DNA from 2 places in the Desulfitobacterium hafniense DCB-2 genome. Region 1 is predicted to be linked to the other one. Evidence: predicted binding sites of a transcription regulator. Region 1 holds the regulator's gene; the other holds the start of a gene.
What was found. The regulator LexA, encoded in region 1, represses DNA repair genes until DNA is damaged. The targets are predictions, from matches to a motif close to CNAACANNTGTTNG.
Positions count from the first base shown of each region.

Region 2: the regulator LexA is predicted to act here: its motif matches at 2,568-2,581, upstream of DHAF_RS05795 (Y-family DNA polymerase).

Region 1 is NC_011830.1:2,913,466-2,922,922, forward strand. Features, by position in the region: gene DHAF_RS13600 (hypothetical protein) at 79-309, opposite strand; gene DHAF_RS13605 (D-alanyl-D-alanine carboxypeptidase family protein) at 356-1,414, opposite strand; gene DHAF_RS13610 (M23 family metallopeptidase) at 1,558-2,376, opposite strand; gene DHAF_RS13615 (LysM peptidoglycan-binding domain-containing protein) at 2,436-2,798, opposite strand; gene lexA (transcriptional repressor LexA) at 2,969-3,583, shown strand; gene DHAF_RS13625 (CPBP family intramembrane glutamic endopeptidase) at 3,769-4,569, shown strand; gene DHAF_RS13630 (D-alanine--D-alanine ligase) at 4,624-5,709, opposite strand; gene lepB (signal peptidase I) at 5,861-6,430, opposite strand; gene DHAF_RS13640 (methionine gamma-lyase family protein) at 6,441-7,703, opposite strand; gene hflX (GTPase HflX) at 7,781-9,373, opposite strand; gene DHAF_RS13650 (AAA family ATPase) at 9,422-9,457, opposite strand, start outside.
Region 2 is NC_011830.1:1,241,727-1,251,183, reverse strand. Features, by position in the region: gene putP (sodium/proline symporter PutP) at 1-803, shown strand, start outside; gene DHAF_RS05800 (NAD(P)/FAD-dependent oxidoreductase) at 909-2,342, opposite strand; gene DHAF_RS05795 (Y-family DNA polymerase) at 2,676-3,929, shown strand; gene DHAF_RS05790 (hypothetical protein) at 3,955-4,215, shown strand; gene aroF (3-deoxy-7-phosphoheptulonate synthase) at 4,317-5,276, opposite strand; gene DHAF_RS05780 (hypothetical protein) at 5,314-6,204, opposite strand; gene DHAF_RS05775 (DedA family protein) at 6,302-6,976, opposite strand; gene cysK (cysteine synthase A) at 7,285-8,220, opposite strand; gene DHAF_RS05765 (LysR family transcriptional regulator) at 8,349-9,260, opposite strand; gene DHAF_RS05760 (YeiH family protein) at 9,392-9,457, shown strand, end outside.

The sequences.
Region 1 (9,457 bases):
TTCCCTTAGCTGAGTTCCTGTCTGTCATTTGGGAAGGTCTTTAAATAAGCATAAATAAGCTATTGAGCTCAGAGTTAACTAATTGTCTTCGTTTTTAATTCTAAACGTTTTAACGGGATGTTTCGTTCTAATATCTTCAGTGTTGATTATAATTTCCTCGATTTCAATGCCCGCAAAGTCAGCTGTAGATTCTATACACTGACAGCAATTATCACAGGTTTTTTCGCTGTTTAATTCACAGCGGTCGCATTCACCGCATTCAGTACAGAGTCGATTCTCAAGGACACAAGATTCACCGTATTGTTTCATGATTCAGCACTCCCATGTTTAATAAACTGACCCTAGTCAGCTTAGACTACGGTACAAAAAATCCTGGTATATTATAAAACGCATCCGGACTGCTTAAAATATTTTTTAAGGCCGACCGTGTTCGTATCTTAGCCATTCCTTGGTCCAATAACTCAACAGTATCCGTATAACGCTGCTTACTGCCTAATAGGACCAATAAAAGGTCGCCGTCCTCACTTGTGATATATGTTACAAGGCACTGGCCGGCTTCGGTTGTGGTCCCTGTTTTAAGCCCTTGATCTCCCGGATAAATACCTAAAAGTTGATTCGTATTGGAGATTTCCCGGACCTGCTTCCAACCGTTGGCATCGGTCCATTCTACCGATGCCTTTTTTTGATTGATATAATCCATGAGCACAGGGGTTTCCGTTACCTTTGCAGCAATAATGGCTAAATCTTTGGCAGTAGTATATTGATCTTCTGCCGGCATACCATCGGCTGTTTTAAACTGACTATCCTGACAACCGAGTTCAGCGGCATAACTATTCATGGCCTGAATAAACTGCTCCTTAGTGCCATAAGCTGCCACAGCTAAGGCATTGGCGGCGTCATTGGCACTGTATACATACATTGCCGTAAACAAGTCCTTGACAAGGATCTTATCCCCAGGCTTAAAGCCAAGAACAGAGCCTTCCACCTTAACTTCCTCTCCTAAGGTAATGAGCTCATCCGCTTGCAGCTTTTCATGAACAAGAAGCCCGGTTAAAAGTTTTACCGTGCTGGCAGGCGCCCGGTGTGTATCCCCGTTTTTCTCCAGAAGCCTCTCCCCTGTTTGTAAATTAAGCATAAGATAGCTGGAGTCTTCAGGAGGCGTAAATTGATTAGCATCCACTTGACTCTGGGATGTCTTGGTCAGGTTGAGGTTGCTCTTTCCGGCACCTTTGTCAAGAGATGCCCCTTTATCCGGGTTCTCTTGACCGTTTAAGAGATTAGAACTTAGAGTATGAAGGGTACTCGCTAAACCCGTTCGATCCAACAAACCTGGAAAAAAGGTTAAAACGATTGCCGCTGTCGCAATCATCGTTAAAAACGTAAGGAAAACTCTTTTCCTTGATTTTTTACTCATATCTTGCCTTCTTTATAAGATGATAAGATGTACTGGACAATATCGACCTCTCTATATAATAATGAATTTTAACCCTAAGGGCAAGACCATCATGAAATTACCAACCAATTGGCAATTTGGTTGGTAATAGGGTTGTTCTGCTTCTAACTCTGACTTTGCTGCCAGATATATAGGAACGGATAAGGATTCACCCACTCGCCATTAGGAAGTTCAATACCAAAGTGCAGATGATCCGGAGTTGTCAGAGCATCCCCCGTATGGCCCAATGTCCCCAAAAAATCCCCTTTCCTAACCTCTTGGCCTTCCCGGAGTTGAGGGTTTATAGCCTTTAGATGAGCATAGTAATAATAGTTGCCATCTTCTCCCCTAACCCCTACCCGTTCTCCGCCAAGGCGGTTCCAACCCAGCTTCTCAACTTTGCCGTTGCCAGCACTGATAATGGGAATGCCTTCTGCGCCAAAAATGTCCGTTCCCTCATGTCTGCGTGCTCCACCCTCCCGATCTGCCCCAAAGGTATCCATGTACCAGACCTGACCCATCACCGGAAAAGCAAAACGGCCCGGCTCATAAAAGGGATAAGTTAAAAGAATCTGCCGCCTCTCAAGGATTTGTCGAACAACATCTTCACTGATTTGGATTTCCTTGTTTTTCCAAACAATGTCTTGAAGCCCTATGCCCTGTTGGAGCTGTTGGATGAGGTAATGCTCTGCATCTATTTCAACGGTGCTTCGTACAGCTATTAAATCCGCCCAAGCCTCAGGAGAAATCCCCTCCCCTTCTTTCTGACATTGCAGCACAAGTTCAGCAGACAGATTCGTGAGATAAGGATAGATATCAGCAGAGATCTTGGGGGGCTTATGGATGCCCTTCCAGGCAACTGCGCTGATCAGAATGACCACAAGCAGCTTCAGGAACAAAGTCCAGTGCTTTTGTCTCGGTTTAAGGCCTTTGCGCGTCCTCATTCATCTCTCCCCTCTCTACAATGCATAATATGGGGGGAAAGGTCGGATTAGAAGTATAACTAAGGCTGATTCTTTAAGATCGGAGTATAAATCACTTGACCGGTTTGTATGGTAGTATCTGTGAGCTGATTGTATTCCATAATTTTAAGAACAAGCGTACGGGTATCGATTTGCAGGCCGGAGTTCTCAGCCAAGGACCAAAGAGTGTCCCCGGATTGAACGATTTGCGGCTGGAAAGCAAGGTCCTCTACCCTGCTGTTTGCCTGGCTCCAGTCCCAGAAGAACCAGCCCATACTGCCAAAGACCATGAGGAAAAGCAGCATATAAGAACACAGCTGCCTTTGCAGTTGTTTCATTCGATAATTCCGATAGCTTCTATAATGGCCTCTGTAGTTCCGGACGGAAGAAGAACAAGCACTCATATTAATCCCCCTCTATGTTCCTGTTAAAACTAAATAAATACGAACATAAGTTCTTGAAAACAGTATAAAGGAGACCAGGAAGATTCGTCAATACTTTTTCGAACATTTGTTTGCACAGAAGAATATTTAATGCTAAAATAGGTTTAGAACATATGAAAGGGGGAAATTGGGTGTATCCAGATTTATCACAGAGACAGACCGATATCTTGGAGTATATTAAACGGGTTATTCGAGAAAAGGGTTATCCCCCCTCTGTCCGCGAAATAGGCGACGCCGTTGGCTTGATGTCCAGTTCCACTGTTCACGGGCATTTGCAGACCATTGAGGAAAAGGGGTACATACGTCGCGATCCCACCAAACCTCGAGCCATTGAGATATTAGACAGTTCCAGTGATGCTAATGAGAAAAAGACTGTTTTTGTCCCCATCATTGGCAAAGTAACCGCCGGGCAGCCTATTTTAGCCCAGGAGAATATCGAAGATACGTTCCCGCTTCCTGTTGATGTGGTTAACTCAGACACAGTGTTCATGCTGAGAGTCAAAGGCGAAAGTATGATTGATGCGGGAATTATGGATGGGGATCTTATTTTAGTACGCCAGCAAAAAGTAGCCCGTAATGGCGAGATCGTCGTGGCCATGATTGATGAAGAAGCTACGGTAAAACGGTTCTACAAGGAAAAAACACTGATTCGCCTGCAACCTGAAAACCCTTATATGGAGCCTATCTACTCTCAGGATGTCACTATCTTGGGCAAAGTTATTGGGGTATTTCGTATTTTACACTGATTTATAAACTACAGGGACAGCAAAAGCAGACCTCCATTCCACACTGATGTGGGTGGATGTCTGCTTTTTTATTATGAAAGTACAATGACAGGCAGGATTTTTATGGTAGAATGGATCTATTAAATTTATATTTGTGCGGAGCGAACTTTGCAATGGCAGCAAGGGAACTGTGAGGTTAAGAAATCATGATAGACAAAAAAATCATCATACAATTTACGACGCTGACATTTTGCATAGCCTATCTTGTATCAGGCGCTTTGATTGCACTTGGGCAATTCGGATATTCGGTTCACAATTGGGTTCACTCGTTACAGCAATTTGGGATGAATATTCCTTTTGCAATCTATATTTTGTCGCCTGCTATTGCTTCATATATCGTTCTCAAGAAAAATAACAAAATAGCAGATTTTAAGGAATGGTTGAAAACTGTTTTTTACGCCAAAAATAACATCTCTCTCTATTTGTTCGTTGTTGCAGGGCTTGCACTCTATTTTTTGATACATATTGCAGTTTCAGGCCCCACGGCAATGGTGCTGCCATTTTATACGTTCTTCCTTTCCCTGCCTGGTAATCTTATTATCGGCGGCTTGGAGGAAGCTGGCTGGATGTACGTATTGCAGCCTGAGCTTGACAAAAAATATGGCTTTGTTCTATCTTCTCTTTTTGTTGGCATCATTTGGATTTTATGGCATATCCCTCTCTTCTTCATTCCGGGGACGAATCATGGCGAGGGCCTCATTAACTTTTGGATGTTTGCAGTTCAACTCATGGCCTTTCGGTTTTTCAACGGGGCAATCTACAAAATATCAGGAAAAGGCCGTGTGTTTATGTGCGTATTATTCCACACCATGTTCAATGCGGTATCTCCCCTCTTTGGCACCATGACGATGACTTGGGCGGGAACAATTGCCGCAAATACTGTGATTGTTCTTGTTTCAATGGTAACCGTTGTGATATACGACCAAAAGAGCAGGCGAATGGTATAAAAATAACCCTGAACTCCGCTGACTAAACGGCTTTCAGGGCTGTATACCGATATACTAACGGGATATTTTCCGGGAACGGCTGTCTCTAAAGCGTTGGAAGCCCAGTTCGATCAAGCGGGTGATCAATTCGGTGTAAGGGATGCCGCTAGCTTCCCAAAGCTTAGGGTACATGGAGATCTGAGTGAACCCCGGCATGGTATTGATTTCGTTGATGTAGATCTGACCGCCCTCCGTGACGAAGAAATCCACCCGGCTTAAGCCGCAGGCTTCGACGGCTTTGAAGGCGGCAACAGCCTTTTCCTGCAAACTCCTGACGACCTCGGGAGCCAAAGGAGCGGGAATCACCAGCTGAGAGCCGGTGTCGATGTACTTGGCTTCATAATCATAAAAATCCTTGGCGGGAAGAATCTCTCCCGGGATACTGGCTTGGGCATCCTCATTGCCCAGGACACTCAACTCAATTTCGCGTCCCACGATATTTTGCTCTACGACCAGTTTGCGATCGTACTCCGCAGCAAGCTGGAGGGCTTGGATGAGCTCCTCCCTGTTCCGTGCTTTGGAAATGCCTACACTGGAGCCTAAATTGGCAGGCTTGACAAAACAAGGATAACCCAAAGAGTGTTCGATATTATCCAGCAGTTGCTCCATCGGTTTCTGGAGCATGGTTCTAAGTACGGTGATATAAGGGGCTTGGGGCAGGCCCGCTTCGGTAAAAACTGCTTTCATACGGTCTTTATCCATACCCAGAGCGGAGCCGAGAACTCCGGAGCCGGCGTAAGGAATATTGGCCATTTCAAACAAGCCCTGAATGGTCCCATCCTCTCCGAAGGGTCCGTGAAGAACGGGGAAAATCAAAGCAAACTTCCCATCTTGAGGAAGGGAACTGCCGTCTAAAGCGATAAAGCGGGGGTTCGTAGGATCGTGGGCAAGAATGACAGGAATACCCTCCAGCGCGGGGTCCTGCTGCCATTGTTCAGGACGTATTCCCCAGTGCCATTGGCCGTTTTTGGCAATGCCAATCGTCTCTATCTCATATTTTTCTTGATCGATGGCCTTAAGTACAGAACTGGCAGAGTTCAGGGAAACCTCATGTTCTCCGGATTGACCTCCGAAGAGAATAATAATCTTTTGCCGTGTCATTGGCGTACCCATCCTCTCTATTCTATTTTAGAAAATAGCCCAGAAAACCTGAAAACAGTGCTTAGGTGTGTACGGATGTACATAAAGCTGCACAAGCCAAGCAACAGGTTTACTCTATACTATATGCACAGGGGTGAAAAGGCTGCCACAATCAATCGATTGTTCCAATATGGTTAAGCGGCCAATAACGAAATAACGTCATCCCGGAGATGTTTTCAATCGGCAGAAAACCCCATTCCCGGGAATCGGCACTGCTGTTGCGATTATCTCCCATAACAAAAACGGAACCTTCCGGAACGACCAAAGGCTCAAGATTTTTAATTTGAGGCTCCATAACGTAAGGCTCTTCCACTTCCTGGCCATTGATATAGGTCTTATGATCCTTGATCTCAATGGTATCTCCCGGCAAAGCAATCAAACGTTTGATAAAATCGTCGGAAGAGTGGGCGCTGGAAGGCGGATGAAAAACAATAATATCCCCTCGTTCAAAATCACCAAAATGCTTAAAAAAGAACTTATCGACAATAATCCGGTCCTGGAGCTGAATCGTCGGCAGCATAGAGCCGGTGGGGACTAATCTGGCCTCCAGCACAAAGGTGCGAATGACCCAGGACAAGGCAAAGGCAATAATCACAATCTCGATGACTTCAATAATAGTTTTAAACATACTCTTCGCTTTTACTTTGATATCTTGTTCGTTGATATCCTGTTCGTTTCCCATGGTGTGCACCTCACTTTAGTAATCCCTGTTCCCAAAGTTTTTGAGCCGCTAATAGATTCCCAAACTTAATATAATTCATGGAAACCCCACCCTGCTGATAAGCAATAAAGGGGTCACGCATGGGGCCGTCCGCGGAGAATTCGCTGGTCGCACCTTGGATAAAGGTTCCCCCGGCCATAATGACTTCATCTTCATACCCCGGCATTCCCGACGGAATGGGCAGGACATGGCTGTCAACAGGCGAACCCTTCTGGAAGCCCTGACAAAAAGCAATCATCGCCTCCCGGGAATTGAGTTTAACAGCTTGAATCAGATCCGTCCGCAGGGCATCGGGAAGAGGATTGACTTCGAACCCTAAGGCCTGCCAAAAGGCAGCGGAAAAAATCGCTCCCCGAATCGCCTCACTTACGGTCAAAGGACTGAAGAACAGTCCTTGGAAGAACTGGAGCTGCCAGCTGAGGGTCGCTCCCACCTCGCCGCCAATCCCCGGAGCAGTTAAGCGGCAGGCGGCTTTCTCAACAAGCTCTTGTCTGCCGGCAATATATCCTCCTGTGGGAGCTAAACTTCCCCCCAGGTTTTTAATCAGGGATCCCGCCATGAGGTCGGCTCCCACATCCCCGGGTTCACATTTTTCCACAAGCTCACCGTAACAATTATCCACAAAAATAATCAGATGAGGAAAATGCTCCCGGACATAAGCCACAAAGGCGGCGATTTGCTCCATAGGAAGGGAATTGCGCCAGGCATAGCCCCGGGAACGCTGAAGAATAAGCATTTTTGTGTTGGGCTTTATCCCTTGACTTACCAGAGAATGCTGAATAGTTCCTTCTTCACTGAGAGGAACCGAGTCATAAGATACCCCAAAATCCTTAAGGCTCCCCTGCCCTGTTCCCCGGATGCCAATCACCTCTTCCAGAGTATCATAAGGATCTCCCGTAACGGAAATAAAATGATCACCAGGCCGGAGAACACCGAATAAAGCTGTGGCAATGGCATGGGTTCCCGATACAAATTGTCCCCGCACCAAAGCGGCTTCCGTGCCCAGGATGCGGGCCATCACCCGGTCCAGAGTTTCTCTGCCGCTGTCCCCCAGGCCATAGCCTGTGGTGCCCTGTAAATGATAGGTGCTTACCCTTTCTTCCTGAAAGGCTGCCAAGACTTTGGCATGATTGTATTCGGCAATATCAAGAATAGGCTTTTCCTGCAGCGTTAAAAGCTGCTCGGCCTGATTTTTCGCCTCGAGAATTTTGCTGGGCAGATGATCCAAAAACAATGATGAAACCTCCTCGCTGTATCCATCTTCCTTTACCTCCCACTCCACTGCCTTGCCGACTGAAGTCTGTCACTGCATTAGAGAAGTTCAAGAACTTTATTCCAGACAGGAGTCAGTGAAGTGTTGGCAATAAGGGACATCGGTATGGGATGAGACAGCTCCTGAGCCAAGCGGCTTAAATCAGAAGGATGATCCAGCTGATCGATTTTATTCAGTAAGGTAAGACGTGGTTTATGATGGCACTCCAGCTGCTCCAGAATCTTATGAACCGTATCGGCGCGCTCCAGAGCTCTGGGGTGGCTGGCATCCAGGACATGAATTAAAACATCGGCATTCTGCACCTCTTCCAGAGTAGCGAGAAAGGCGTGGAGAAGTTGATGAGGCAATTTCTGAATAAAACCTACCGTATCACTAAGCAATATCTCCGTCCTTTGATCGAGGCGTATCCCGCGCACGATGGGATCAAGGGTGGCAAAGAGCTTGTCCTCTCCCTTAACACTCTCCCCCTTGGAACGGGTCTGCTCCATGGCTTTTTGCAAAAAGGTGGTCTTCCCCGCATTGGTATAACCGACTAAAGCGATGAGGGGGATGCCGCTTTTTTCTCTTTGCCGCCGCTGGGTCGTACGGGTTTTGCGGATTTCACCCAGTTCATTTTCCAAGAGATTAATTTTCTTTCTTACCCGCCGCTTATCCATTTCCAGTTTGGATTCTCCGGGGCCGCGGGTTCCCACTCCCCCGCCCAGCCGGGAAAGGCTGAGTCCCTGACCGGTTAAACGGGGCAGCAGATGCTTAAGCTGGGCCAATTCCACCTGAAGCTTACCTTCTCTTGATTTGGCCCGCTGGGCAAAAATATCCAGGATCAACGTAGTGCGGTCCAGCACCTTAACCCCGGTAGCCTGCTCCAAAGTCCGCAGTTGCACAGGTAACAGCTCATCATCACAGATCAGAACATTGGCGCCGCTGTTTTGCAAGTGTTGGGTCATCTCCTGGAGTTTGCCCTTGCCCAGGTAACTCACCGGGCTCCCGTACCGTTTGGGCTGAAGAAGCTGCCCCACTACCTCAACACCTGAAGAGTGAGCAAGTTCAGTCAGTTCGGTCAGCAGCTCAAGCCCTAATTCCTCTTCCTCCAAAGCGACCAGAAAAGCTTTCTCCTGTTCCGAGACCTTGAGGCTTGGGCTGGCAGGGCGCGAGCGATAATCGTTGACTGCCCCGTCGTAAGAAAAATTCACAAATTCCTTAGGGTTTAGGGCCAGGATTTGATAGTCTGAATCTCCTGAAAAGGCGATTTCAACTCCGGTAATCTGCCCATTGCTGACCCCGATACTGCTCATGCTTTCCAGCCCGGCAGAACTCAGGGCGCTCAGATCCATAGGACTGAGCTGAGGATTGCCGCTGGGATGGGTATGGAGACAGCGCAAACGCCCCGCTTGCCGGGCTGGCAGAGGGGGCAGTTTAACTGCTGCATGCTGTCCGATGGCCACAGCAATGACCATTCCCGAGCGATTGATATAAAGAGCAATTTCTTTATTCCAAAGGCTGGTCAGACGACAGATTCCCATTAATAAATCATCATGGATAAGCTCCGGACGATCCGTCCGGAGCGAAGTCAAATCCTTGAGTTCTTTGAGCTGGGTTCCGCGGATCCCAGAGATATCACCCAAAATATCCATTTGAACCTCCGCTGTATATGTCACTGTCCAGTAAGGACTCGGCTTCTTTCATTTCAAGTCATCGTCATCCAGATTTAAATCACA
Region 2 (9,457 bases), 1.7 Mb from region 1:
CACTCTTGAATATCTTCACCGGAACCAGTGTCATCGGTATCATCTCTCTTCTGGCCTGGGGTTTAGGCTATTTCGGCCAGCCCCATATTATTGTCCGTTTTATGGCCATCTCTTCGGTAAGCGAAATCAAAAAATCCCGCCGTATCGGCATGAGTTGGATGGTCTTTTCCGAAGTGGGGGCTATGCTTACCGGTCTCCTGGGAATCGCTTACTTTGCCACCCATGGCCTGACTCTGGCCGATCCTGAGACAGTGTTTATCGAGCTGGGAAAAATCCTCTTCCATCCCATCGTCACCGGGCTCCTGATCTCCGCTATTCTGGCCGCCATTATGAGCACTATTTCTTCGCAGCTTCTGGTGACCTCCAGCTCCCTGACCGAGGATATTTACCGGATTCTCTTCCACCGTGAGGCCAAAGATAAGGAATTGGTTTTCGTCAGCCGTCTCTGTGTTTTGCTCGTTGCTCTACTGGCCACCTATCTGGCCTGGACTCAAAACGATACCATCCTCAATCTGGTAGGCTACGCCTGGGCCGGCTTTGGTTCCGCCTTCGGCCCCGTTATTCTCCTCAGCCTCTACTGGAAACGGATGAACAAATGGGGAGCTCTGGCCGGTATGATCGTGGGCTCTGCCACCGTAATCCTTTGGGAGCAGTTCCCGACCTTCGCCGCCGTCTATGAAATGATCCCCGGCTTTATCATGGGCTTGCTTTCGATCATTATCGTCAGTCTGCTGACCACTGAGCCCTCCCAAGAGATCCTGGATGAGTTTGCTAAATCTGCAGCTGAGACAAAAGGTAACTAAGGGAGCTTAAATTAACCGAAAAAGCGGCTGTCACATTGGATTGTGACCAGCCGCTTTTTTCAACTTTCATCCCAGACTTGCTCAAGGAAAGAGCATCAATATTCTTTAGCTGTTTTCCTCAATGATATTGCGCGCGATTTTCACTCCGCAGGCCTCGGCCTGAGCCAGTCCCCGGGTAATTCCCGCTCCGTCTCCCCCGGCATAAAGTCCTGCAATCTCCGTCTCAAAGTTATTTTTCAGCTTGGGACGGGAAGAGTAGAACTTGGCTTCCACGCCATAAAGCAAGGTGTGCTCAGAGGCTATACCAGGCGTCACTTTATCCAGGGCCTCAATCATCTCAATGATGCTCTTCATGGTGGAATAAGGAAGCACCAACCCTAAATTACCAGGTACAGCTTCTTTGAGGGTGGGCTCCACAAAACTTTCTTTGACCCGCTTCTCTGTGGAACGGCGGCCCTTCATGATGTCCCCAAAGGTCTGCAGCAGCACGCTGCCGTTGGATAAATCATTAGCCAGCCGGGAAATGTTCTTGGCATACTCCGTAGGCTTGTTGAAAGGATAGGAGAAGTTATGGGATACCAGCAGGGCAAAATTGGTATTATGGCTGCCCAGATTCTTATCTCGGTAAGCATGGCCATTGGCCAGCATAACCCCGGTATGATTCTCAATAACCACATGGCCGGAAGGATTGCTGCAGAAGCTTCTCACCGTAGTCCCTACAGAGGTCCGATAGAGAAATTTCCCTTCATACAAATTCTCGTTAATATCTTCCATGATGGTATCCAGGGTTTCTACCCGAACCCCCACATCCACCTGGTTGCTGCTCATTTCCAGATTGTACTTCTTCAAGACATCCTTGAACCATTCCGAACCATCCCGTCCGGGAACCACGACTACTTTAGGAGCATAATACTCCTCTCCCTTATTGGTACGGATGCCTTTAACCTGCAGGTGTCCTTCCGCTTCAGCGGTCATAATATCGGCGACTTCCGTTTCGAACACCATGTCGATTTTTCCTTTGAGGTACTCATAAATATCCTTGAGGATTTCCAGGTTTAATTCTGTTCCCAGATGGCGGACTTGGGCCCGGAGCAGCTTCAAGCCGGCTCCCAGGGCCTTTCTCTCAATCTCCTTTACCGTAGGAGTGCTGGGATCGGTCAGTGAACTGGTCGCTCCATGCTTTAAGTTAATCTGATCCACATAGTGAATGAGGCTCAACACCTCCGAAGGAGGCAAATACTCGGTGAGCCATCCGCCAAACTCGGTGGTGATATTGAATTTCCCATCAGAATAGGCTCCCGCACCGCCAAAACCGTTGGTAATAGAGCAGGCAGGAGTGCAGCTGGCGAACTCTCTTTGCTTATTGGGGGGCGGACATTTCGAAAGAGTCTTTTTCAAAATAGGACAACTGCGTTTATAGATATCCCGTCCTTTTTCAATCAAAAGAACAGCAGATTCAGGAGCTTGCGTCGCTAATTCATAACTGGCAAAAATTCCGGCGGGGCCTGCCCCAACGATGATCACATTATACTTTTTCAAGGCTTATTCCTCCTCGGTTAAACTTAACGGCAGTCAAAACTTAACAGCAGCCAAACCCTAACAACTATACCTTATGCTCTTCAATAATTCAAGTCTAAAATCCGAACATTTTATTAAAAAATCGACTTTTTGTTTGGATTTTTTGCTCCACTGCCAAATAGCTCCCTTGAATTTAGTATTCAAGGGATTTTATGACAATAATAGAATATTTGTTTCTATTGATGCAGAACATATATTCTATTATAATAGATAGCGCAGACCCTGGCTCCCACTCCATTCACAAAGAGCGCTTCATTATGAATATGGTTTTTCTACATAGGTGGTGATTGGATCTTGAGCAAATCGATCATTTTTCATATTGATGTTAACTCGGCCTACCTTTCCTGGGAAGCCGTCTATCGCCTTCAGCAGGGAGATCCTCTGGATTTAAGGACTATCCCTTCCGTGGTGGGCGGCGATCCCTTGACCCGGCACGGGATTGTTCTGGCCAAGTCGATCCCGGCTAAGGAATATGCTATTAAAACCGGGGAGACTTTATACTCCGCCCTCGCCAAATGTCCGGACCTGATCATTGCCAGGCCTAATTATCTCCTCTTCCGTCAGTGCAGCGAGGCTCTAAGCCTTATTTTAAGAGACTATTCCCCTCTAATCCAACAGTTTTCCGTGGACGAATATTTTCTGGACTTCACCGCCATGGACCTTCTCTTTGGGGACCCTCTGGCTACCGCTTATAAAATCAAGGAGCGAATCAGGAACGAGCTGGGCTTTACCGTAAATATCGGTATTTCCACCAATAAACTGTTGGCAAAGATGGCTTCCGAACTCCAAAAACCCGACCAAGTCCATACCTTATTCCCTGAAGAGATTGCTGAGAAAATGTGGCCCTTACCCGTGGGGGAACTCTTCATGGTCGGAAGGGCAACCACCCGCCAGCTCCTCTCCCGCAATATCAAAACCATCGGAGAGCTGGCGCACACCGACCCTCGCCTCTTGAAAGGGATCATGAAAAGTCACGGCCTGCTGATTTGGAATTATGCTCACGGCATTGAAAACTCCCCCGTCCGCCCCGGCGGCCGGGTAGCGGTCAAAGGCATGGGCAATTCCACCACCACATCCTTCGATGTAAAAAACCGCAGAGAGGCTCACCTGGTTCTTCTCTCCCTTGTGGAAACGGTCAGCGCCCGCTTAAGGCATGATCAATACTTTGCCCGGCTGATATCCATTTCCTTTCGAACCCATGAATTCCTTTCCTATTCCCATCAACGCAAACTCTCCCACGCTACAGACTGTACCAATGAGCTATGGGAGATTGCCTGCCAGCTCTTTGACGAATTATGGAAAGGTCAGCCCCTGAGACATCTGGGAGTCCGGGCCTCTGAGCTCTGTCAAAACGATTTCCTGCAGTTTTCCTTTTTCACTAAGGATTACGAGCGGGATCGGAAAGTGGACCAGGCTGTCGATATCATTCGCCAGCGCTTTGGCTCTCAGGCTATTATGCGCTCCTCTTATCTCCACTCCGGCCTTAAATCCATGACTGGGGGAGTCATCGCTGAAGAGGAGTATCCGGCCATGACCAGCCTGCTTTAGCTCTAAAAAGGAGGGAGTGCTTTTCGTGAAGGTTATGATGCAGCCCCTGGAGATGATCGCCCATTTCAATGATCAGGGCATGCCCCGGCCCCTTAAATTCAAGGCCTACTTCGAAGATAGCCCTGTCGTCATTGCCGTCGACAAAATCATCTCCAAATCCGAAGAAAAACTGGCCGGCAATCCCATGCTTATTTTTCGCTGTCAAAGCATCAGCAACGGGCTTCTTAAGATTTATGAGCTGAAGTATGAACTTCATACATGCAAATGGTTTCTCTATAAGATGTGAGCAAGGAGGACCATGAGCCCCCTTAACCTGCTCTCAGTCCCCCTTGCTTAAAGGTTCATGATTTTATTTTCAGGATCTTTTCTTCCTTTTCCAGCATGGGATCAGGCCTTTGGAGAATGAGCCATACTTCGTCCGACGCTTTGAGCGATGGGCCGGAGCTCTGCGGCGAGTCGGGCAAACTGCTCCGGAGTCAGAGATTGCATCCCGTCGCTTTGGGCTTCCTCAGGATGGGGATGGACTTCGATCAGCAGCCCATCGGCTCCTACCGCTACAGCGGCCTTGGCTAAAGCAGGAATGATATCCACCCTCCCAGCCGCATGGCTGGGATCCACAATGACCGGCAGATGGGAAAGCACTTTCACCAGGCTCACCGCACTGAGGTCCAGGGTATTGCGGGTGCTGGGCTCAAAGGTGCGAATCCCCCGCTCGCAAAGAATCACCTGAGCATTCCCGCCGGCTAAGATATATTCTGCAGCCGCAAGCCATTCCTCCACCGTGGCCGCCAGGCCCCGCTTCAGAATCACCGGGTTTCTTACCTCCCCCAGCAGCTTAAGAAGGTGGAAGTTTTGCATGTTGCGGGACCCTACCTGCAGAATATCCACTTTATCCACCAGCACATCCAGGCTGCGTTCATCCATAACCTCCGTCACAGTAAGAAGTCCATATTCCGCTGCAGCTTCCCTCAGATAGTCTATTCCTTCTTCCCCTAACCCCTGGAAGCTATAGGGGGAAGTGCGGGGCTTATAGACTCCCCCTCTTAAAATCTTGCCGCCGGCTGCTTTGACCCCTTGGGCAGCGGCCCGCATCTGTTCTCCGGATTCCACGGCACAAGGACCGGCCATCAGCACGACCTCACGGGCTCCGATAGTCGTATCCCCTATCCTGATCGTACTTCGTTCATCCTTTAACCCCACTAAAGGCAAATTCATAACTCCAAACCCCCTGATATAATAGTCCACGGCGCCCTCTTCCTGAGATGAAAGCCGTGGACTTTCTGTCTTACCGCTCACTGCGCAGAAAAATTTCTTTATATTATATCCCACAAACCATTGCCCATACAAGGTATCGCCAAGCTATCTCCTTTTAATAAGTTTCCTTTTAATAAGGCAACCGTATCATTCCGAAAGGATCCACCTCCAGGTTAAAGGTTTCTCTTCGACCGTTCCATTGTATACTGAAACTACAGCTGTCTTCAGCCTTTCTCACTAAACCGCTCCCTCCGCCCAACCTGGCAAAGCCATCGGGACCTAGAGTATGCCATGTTCCACTGATGCTGCCATAATTACCTTCAAGGCTATAGTTAAAGGATTCCACTTGAGAAGGATTCCCCTTGTATTTGGCTGCAGAACTCCCTTCACTCCAGCTCTCATACCCCAGCACACCCTGATCATCTTTATAAAATTGGCCAAAGCAGTCAAGCACTACCTCAACCATCCAGTATTGACCCTCTCCCCGGAAAACCAGCGTCTTCCCGCCATTTAAGTCTCTCAGCACCAATTCCCTGATCGCTTTTGAGCGTTGCACATAGGAAGCATAGTCCGGCCCCATCGTCTTTAAGCTTTCTATGTCCAGCAAAGGGCAGTACACGATGAACATATTCTTCGCCGCCAGGGTCTGGAAAAGCTGGCTGTGAGGCAAAAACACCGCCATCATTTCGTCGTTAAATCTCCAGTAATGCCCGGCCAGCTGCTCCCGTTCCCTATGGGAGGAAAAGGGGTAGATCCATACTAAATCCTCAGAGCCACGGATGCGAAATATCTCAGGTTCAATGCCCAGCAGCACCGTATCCTCAAATCCTTCTCTTGCCACCGCTTCAAGCTTAAGCCCTTTTTGGGCAAAAAGCTTTGTTACCTCGCTCAAGGTCAGGGGACGATACTCCAGCTCTTCTTTGGTCATTCCCGAGGATAACCCTATCGAACCGGCGATCATCAGAAAAATCAAAGTGATGACAGCCAAGGATTGTACCGTTTTCGCCCTGCTCATCATCATGCCCTCCTCTTATCTTATTCTCAGGAAAAAATAAAGGAATTAACACTATTAACCAGTGTTAATTCCTTCTTCTATTTCAGAGCAGCAAAATCCTTTTTTAGTTCGATTCATTATTCGTGCTTACTTTGCGCTGGTTTCTCCCCTGCAGCCAATTCTTAATATAGGCATAAACCGCGGGAACAGCCGATATGCCAATGATCGCAAAGATCACCAAGGTAAAATTATCCTTTACAAAAGGCAGATTGCCAAAGAAATAACCTGCGCAAAGAGCTACCGTAACCCACAATAAAGCCCCTACGAAATTATACGCCAAGAACCTCAGGTATTTCATGGTGCCGACACCTGCCACAAAGGGGGCGAAGGTGCGAATAATCGGCAGAAAGCGGGCAATGATAATGGTCTTACCCCCATGCTTTTCATAAAACCTTTGGGTCTTCATCAGATTCTCATGGTTAAGGAAACGCATTTCTTTGGAGAATACTTTCGGTCCCAGGAAACGGCCGACCTCATAATTCACCGTATCCCCGATGACGGCAGCCGCCAGCAGTAAGAAAAACAAAATCCACACATCCAAGGCACCGCTGGCTGCGAAAGTACCTACCACAAAGATCAAAGAATCTCCGGGCAGAAATGGGGTCACCACCAACCCTGTTTCGGCAAAGATAATCAGAAAAAGAATGAGATATGTCCACACTCCATAAGAAGCTATGATTTCACCAATATGACTATCCAAGTGAATAAAAAAGTCCAACACGGTCTGCAGCAATTCCAAAGTTTAACCCCCTACCATCTTATAGAAAACCCATTTGTCAGCTAGTCCTCTCTTCCGAATTATCATAGCGTTTTATAGAAAAAAAATCAAATAAACTGCTTAAGATTTAAGAAAAGATTAATAAAAAGAAAAAACCGCCTGGAAGAGACGGTTCAGCTTTTGACAAGAGTTACCTCTTGTCTATATAAAAGGTAGGAGAAGAATGTCGTTACTTGTATACTATCACAACACCTTAAACTACAGGTGAAGAAACTGTAAACAAAATGTTAACATTATGTGAAGGAAATTGGCAAAGCCCCTTCACCTTCTCAACCTTCTTGGAATAAGACCGTGGAGAGATATCTTTCCCCCGTATCCGGGAGTAGAACGACGATGTTCTTTCCTTTATTTTCCGGTCTCTTGGCGATTTGGGTCGCCGCATAAGCCGCAGCACCTGAGGAAATCCCAACCAGCAGACCTTCCGTCTTCGAAAGTTTTCGAGAGGTCTCAAAAGCTTCCTCATTTTTGACCTGGAAAATTTCATCGATGACTTCTGAGCTATAGACACCGGGGACAAATCCGGCACCAATACCCTGAATCTTATGAGCTCCGGGAGTTCCTCCCGACAGCACCGGTGAATCTGCCGGTTCCACCGCGATAACTTTTACCCCCGGTTTCTTCTGCTTCAGGGCTTCACCCACACCGGTTACCGTTCCGCCGGTGCCCACTCCGGCCACAAAGATATCCACTTCTCCATCTGTATCTCTCCAGATCTCTTCAGCGGTGGTTTGCCTATGAATTTCCGGGTTAGCCGGATTGTTGAACTGCTGTGGTATAAAGGAATTCTTATATTCAGCAGCTAATTCCTCAGCTTTTTGAATAGCTCCTTTCATGCCGGCCGGTCCTGGAGTCAGCACCAGCTCCGCTCCCAAAGCCTTGAGCAGGTTCCTTCTTTCCACGCTCATGGTTTCAGGCATGGTTAAAATCAAGCGATAGCCACGGGCAGCGGATACAAAAGCCAAGGCAATTCCTGTATTGCCACTGGTGGGCTCAATAATGACCGTATCCTTGTTCAGCAATCCTTTCTCTTCCGCGTCTTTGATCATGGCGTAGCCAATTCTGTCTTTGACGCTGGAAAGAGGGTTAAAGTATTCAAGTTTTGCTATGACCTTAGCCTCTAATTCAGTGGTCCTATTGTAATTGGACAGTTCCAATAATGGGGTATTGCCAATTAGGTCAGTTAAACTTCTGGCGATTTTCGACATGTGGGTAACCTCCTTAAATATAAAATTAAGCGCTGTTTCCTATACCGTCTCGTTATTCCTAGTATTCTTATTTGTTTTGTTGTCTTTATTGTAATCCTTTACCTGCTCTGCTGTCAATAGAAATTTAACTAAAGACCATTCTCATGAGTATCCTGGCTGTAATGGCTTAATTCCATCAGAAAAGCCTCCGAGGCTTTCGTAAAATAAGTTTGCTGGCCTCTCGCAATAAGGAACTCCCGTGACAGGCGGGGCAAGTTTTCTTCCAGGGGTATAATGGCTATTTCTCCCGCCTTAATCTCTTTTTGAATAATCAGCTTTGATACTAAAGCGATTCCCAGTCCGCTCAGAACCGCTGCCTTAACCCCAGTGTTGCTGCTGAATCCATAAGAATGCTTGACCGGAATCTTCAGTGTTTCGATAAAGCGATCACTGAACTCACGGGTTCCGGAACCCGTTTCCCGTAGAATCCAAACCTGATCCTCAAGATCCTGAGCGGTGACCCCTTTTATTTTTGCCAAGGGGTGACTTGGCAGAGCAATCAAAACCATTTCATCCACCATGAAAGGCTCCAGGATAAACTCCTTACCGGTGATCTTACCCTCGACTAAAGCTACATCCAACCGGTTCTGCCTTAATCCTTGAGCAATCTCTTCCGTATTCCCGATGGTGACATTAATATTGAGATTGGGATACCTTCTGGCCGTTTGACTGACCAATTCCGGCAGAATATATTCCCCGATCGTAAAGCTCGCCCCAATGCGGAGATTTCCGGAAACAATGCTTTGAATCTGGTTGATTTTTTCTTTGGCCTCCTGGTATTGATTGATGATTCTGCAGGCCTGCTCATAGAGGATTTCTCCAGCCGGAGTCAAATCAACATGCTTTGAGGAACGATAAATGAGCTTTGTTCCAAACTCATTCTCTAAATTGCGAATGTGTGAGCTGACAGCCGGTTGGGAAAGGAAGAGATCTTCGGCTGCTTTGGAAAAGCTTTTTTCTTCTGCTACTTTCCTGAAAATTTCTAAGGTTTCTATTATCAATGGGACTACCTCCTGTTTATAAGCATTCGCTATGTATAGTATAACAAATCGGGATTGCGTTTAGTTCCTTGCTAAGGTTAAAGTAGAGATACGTTTTTAATCGGTTTTAATATTTACCTTAGGAGGATATCATGGCCATCATAAATAATCCAGTCGAAAGAACAGAAAGACACTTTCCTTCAGCTAAATTCCCCATC